Regions from separate parts of the Levilactobacillus sp. LN180102 genome, predicted to be linked through region 1. Evidence: predicted binding sites of a transcription regulator. Region 1 holds the regulator's gene; the other holds the start of a gene.
What was found. Region 1 encodes NrdR, which represses ribonucleotide reductase genes. Its sites were predicted from a motif close to ACACNATATATNGTGT; they were not measured.

Region 2: ACP4IT_RS03225 (deoxynucleoside kinase) is a predicted target of NrdR. The motif match lies at 1,117-1,132, and genes of this name have one in related genera.

The regions. Positions count from the first base shown of each region.
Region 1 is NZ_JBNIIX010000001.1:233,890-236,096, forward strand. Features, by position in the region: gene ACP4IT_RS01270 (replication initiation and membrane attachment family protein) at 1-692, opposite strand, end outside; gene nrdR (transcriptional regulator NrdR) at 696-1,196, opposite strand; gene coaE (dephospho-CoA kinase) at 1,196-1,825, opposite strand; gene mutM (bifunctional DNA-formamidopyrimidine glycosylase/DNA-(apurinic or apyrimidinic site) lyase) at 1,818-2,207, opposite strand, start outside.
Region 2 is NZ_JBNIIX010000003.1:157,577-159,783, reverse strand. Features, by position in the region: gene serS (serine--tRNA ligase) at 1-149, opposite strand, end outside; gene ACP4IT_RS03225 (deoxynucleoside kinase) at 432-1,064, opposite strand; gene ACP4IT_RS03220 (amino acid permease) at 1,271-2,207, opposite strand, start outside.

The DNA.
Region 1 (2,207 bases):
GCATGCTCCGTTAATAATAACTGACGCTCACTTCGCAAGGCCCGCGTATCAATAAATGAATGCTCTAAAATTTCTCCTAGTAATTTAAAATCAAAGTCCGCTGGTGTCGCCTGCAATGCCGGTGCCGTCGCTTGTGTTTCAGCATCTAAGTGCTGACGACCTGCTGTTATCGCTGTTGGTAGTTCCGCGAGCTCCTGACCATCCACATGAAAGACTTCTAAAAAGTTCTTCGTAATGTTTTCTTCATCAGTTGACCGTTCAGTGGTCGACGTATTGACACGGACCAGTGATTGATAAAGATCCTCACCCACAACCCCCAACAGTTGAACGCTTAAGAGGTCGTCTTTAAAAAAGGCTGCGGGGAGTAACGGTGCGTGCAAATCATAATTAAAACTCGTCAAATCATCTTTGGTGGACACCGTCGTGGTTAACAGTCCGGTTGCTTCTAACCGTAAACGCGCGTCATATAGGTGTGCCAAATCCATCCCCAATATCGCCAACAATGTCGCGTGCCGGTGATACTGTCCCGTCTTGGGTAGCCAAAAAAGGGCCGAGTAGAGCCCCGCGGCACTCGGTCCGATGATCGGCTGATACAGCTGCGTTAGCGTTTGCCAACTCTGATCGGTCAGCCGGTCGGCCAATCGAACCAAAAAACTGGTCTTTGGCTGCAATTGGTGCCAGGAATCCTCCATGCCTTACTTCGCCTCGCTTTTCCCATTTGTTTCTTTTTTGGCTTTCAATTTATCTTTATCAAGCATATCTTTTAATTCATTGAAGAAAACACCGGTATCCTTAAACTGCCGGTAGACACTGGCAAAACGGATATAAGCGATCTCATCAACATCGACTAATCGATTCATCACATATTCACCAATCAGTTGGCTAGAGATTTCACTAACACCTAGCGCCCTAATCTTATTCTCAACTTCATCAACAATCTGCGTCATGACATCCATCCCCACCGGTCGTTTCTCGGCAGAGCGAATAATACCACGCAGAACTTTTTCACGATTGAATTCTTCACGCGTTCCGTTCTTCTTAATTACTAACAGCGGTGTGACTTCAACTCGCTCAAACGTCGTGAACCGAAAGCCGCAGCTCTCACACTCACGACGACGGCGAATAACACGACCGTCGTCTGTGGGCCGACTGTCCACGACCCGCGATCCATTATGATGACAGTGTGGACACTGCATTACTGGTCACCTCGTTTTAAATGGTTACTTGTTCCAAAGTTATTCATGTCAAGCCATTTTACCACTTGTTGCCGTGTTTCGGCAATTGTCCGTCCATTATCAATCACCACATCAGCCTGTGCGATCTTTTGGTCGATTGGCCATTGCCGATCAATCCGATTTTGCGCATCGCTAGCCGATAAGTTATCCCGCGCCATTAACCGGGCCTTTTGTGTCGGCGCATCTGTTGCAACAACCATAATCCGATCAACCAAGGTCGTCGCATAGCCAGCTTCAAATAGCGTTGGTGCATCAATAACCACGACTGGAACGGCTTGCTGACGGTAATTCGCGACTTGTCGGCTAATTTCAGCACGAATTAACGGTGTTGTAATCGCTTCTAAACGCTTAAGCTCGGCCGGTCGCGAAAAGACCCACTGGCCCAACTTCTTGCGATCTAGCTGACCATCACGTAAATAGTCTGCCCCAAAAGTCGTTACAACTTGTTTAAGCCCCGCGGTTCCCGGTGCAACAACTTGTCGCGCAATCTGGTCGGCGTCAATCACCGGTACCCCGGCTGCGCGTAACCACGCGCTAACCGTCGACTTCCCCGTGGCAATGCCGCCCGTTAATCCCCATACCTCAGTCATGAATCAACGCCACCTTTGCTTCTGGTGGTAATGGCTGGCAGTGCGGGCAGAAATGCGTGCCACGCTGGGCCACCTTAATCTTAACCAATTCTGTTCCACACCGTTCGCACGGTTCACCTTCTCGGCCATAGACATGCAACTGATTTTGAAACTGACCAGCCTCACCAAACGCTGTCGAAAATGAATGGACTGTCGTGCCATGCCCCCCAATGGCTAAAGCCATCTCATCAATAATATTTTGGCGTAGCTCCGACAATTGAGACGGCGTTAACGTATCTACTGGCGTTAGTGGATTAATCTTAGATAACCACAGGACCTCGTCTGCATAGATATTCCCCAATCCAGCAATTCGCGTCTGATCTAATAAGAAAGGCTTCACCAC
Region 2 (2,207 bases), on a different contig from region 1:
GCTTTCATCGTTTCACTCTTAACAATTAGTTCCCGACGTTTGGCATCAAGTTCCAATAGTGCATCAATATCAGCTGGGTCAACGCCTCGAGTTGCCAACTTTTCTTTGATGAAGTCTGGTTCTTGGCGAATCAACTTTAAATCTAACATCTGAAATAACTCCTCTCTAATTTGCGGATGATACAAAAAAGGTCTCCGTCACATGGGACGAAGACCTTCGCGGTACCACCCAAGTTCGTCATTGCACGCAATGACACCCTTGAACATGATAACGGTCTGCACCGTGCGGCATTACCCGCCCACTTTTTTAGTGCTGGAATTTTCGACGTTGCGGCTTTCAGCTTTCCCCGCTTCTCTGGCCGTCTACTGGATAGGCACCTCGTGTTTATTAATTGACGTTATCATACCGCATTTTGGTAACAAAGACAACGACTAAAGTGAAGCAATCTTTTCGTCAATCAGGTGTAAGACCTGTTGCCGGGCTGCTGGATCCTCTACGAAGTCTAATTGGTCGCCATCAATTTGCATCTTAGGTGACTTATCATAGGCGTTATACCAATCAACGTATCGTTGATCCAATTGTTGGTAATATTCATACAGACTCGGATCATGATCGATCTGTTCAAAAGAACGACCCCGCTTCTTAATCCGTTCTAACATCGTTTCAAACGAAATATTGATATGGATCAACAAGTCTGGGTTCTTTTTATGCGTCGCTTCTGGCAATTCCTGCATCATATTGGCCAGCAAGGAGTCATAGATATCAACTTCCGTAGACGTTGCTCGACCCAGGTCAGCGTTCAAGTGAAACAACAAGGAGTCCTCGAAGATCGACCGATCCAAAACTGTCTCATCATCCGCATTGGCTGCCTTAATGCTATCCAACCGCTTGTTAAGAAAGTAAATTTGTAATAGAAAGGCATACTTCTGAGGGTTCTGGTAGAACAGTGGCAAGATTTTGTTGTCATCCACTGATTCATAAAAGGCTGGTTTGTGTAAATGTTCGGCTAACAACGTAGTTAGACTCGTTTTGCCGGCTCCGATAGTTCCCGATAATACAAGCATGCAATCTCTCTCCTTTAAATAACGACGCGCCGATTTCTCGGCCAAAATTTCAACACCACATATTGTACCAACCTACTTCGTAAAAGACAATATATCGTGGCCATTTTTTCATTACCCAATTCATTAAAAACGGCACCTCGTAGGCCATAAGCCTAACGAGACGCCGTTAATATTATTTCATTTTATCTGCCCACGCATTATTATTCTTAATCTTTAGTTGACGATTCCTTTAAAGTTCCGTCCTTATGAACGGGTGACACATCAACCTGATCCAATGGAATCAGCTTAGTGTGCTTCTTAAACTTGTAGCCCAAGTACAGTACCAAAACCAATGGTACGCTGATGTAAGTTACCAGTACTTGTTCCCAATGACCCGAGAAGAATGATTGTGGGTCCTGACCGACAATCACGGCCACACACAGGATCAACGCCAGAATTGGTCCAATTGGGAACCACTTTGCGTGATAGCTCAGTTCAGACAACTTATGGCCTTGCTTCATGAATGCGCGGCGGAAACGGAAGTGCGATAAGGCAATCCCGAACCATGCAATAAACCCAGTCAACCCACTTGCAGCCACCAACCACAGATAAATCTGTGGACCGGCAATACTACTGATAAAAGTCAAAGCCGCAACAATGGTTGTGGCAAATAGTGCCGGGTAAGGAATTCCATTCTTTCCTGTCCGTTCAAACAACTTCGGTGCATAACCTTCCTTAGACAAGGAATACAGCATCCGAGTTGAAGCATACATCCCCGAATTAGCGGCTGAAAGCACTGAGGTCAAAATGACCGCGTTCATAACACCCGCAGCGGCTGCCAAACCAGCCCGCTGGAAAACTAATGTAAAGGGACTAATGGCAACATCACTCGCAGAAGAACCGAGTAAGTCAGGGCTGGTGTAAGGCAAAACGGCGGCAATAACAAAGATAGCTAAAATGTAGAATAGAATAATCCGCCAGAATACCTGATTAATCGCCTTAGGCACACTGTGAGCTGGGTCTTTTGACTCGCCAGCTGTGATTCCTACCAGTTCAGTTCCTTGAAAGGAGAACCCAGCAACTACGAAAACACTCAAGATAGCCGGAAAACCACCAACAAATGGGGCCTTTTTGTACGTAAAGTTCTCAAGGCCAGTTGCATGA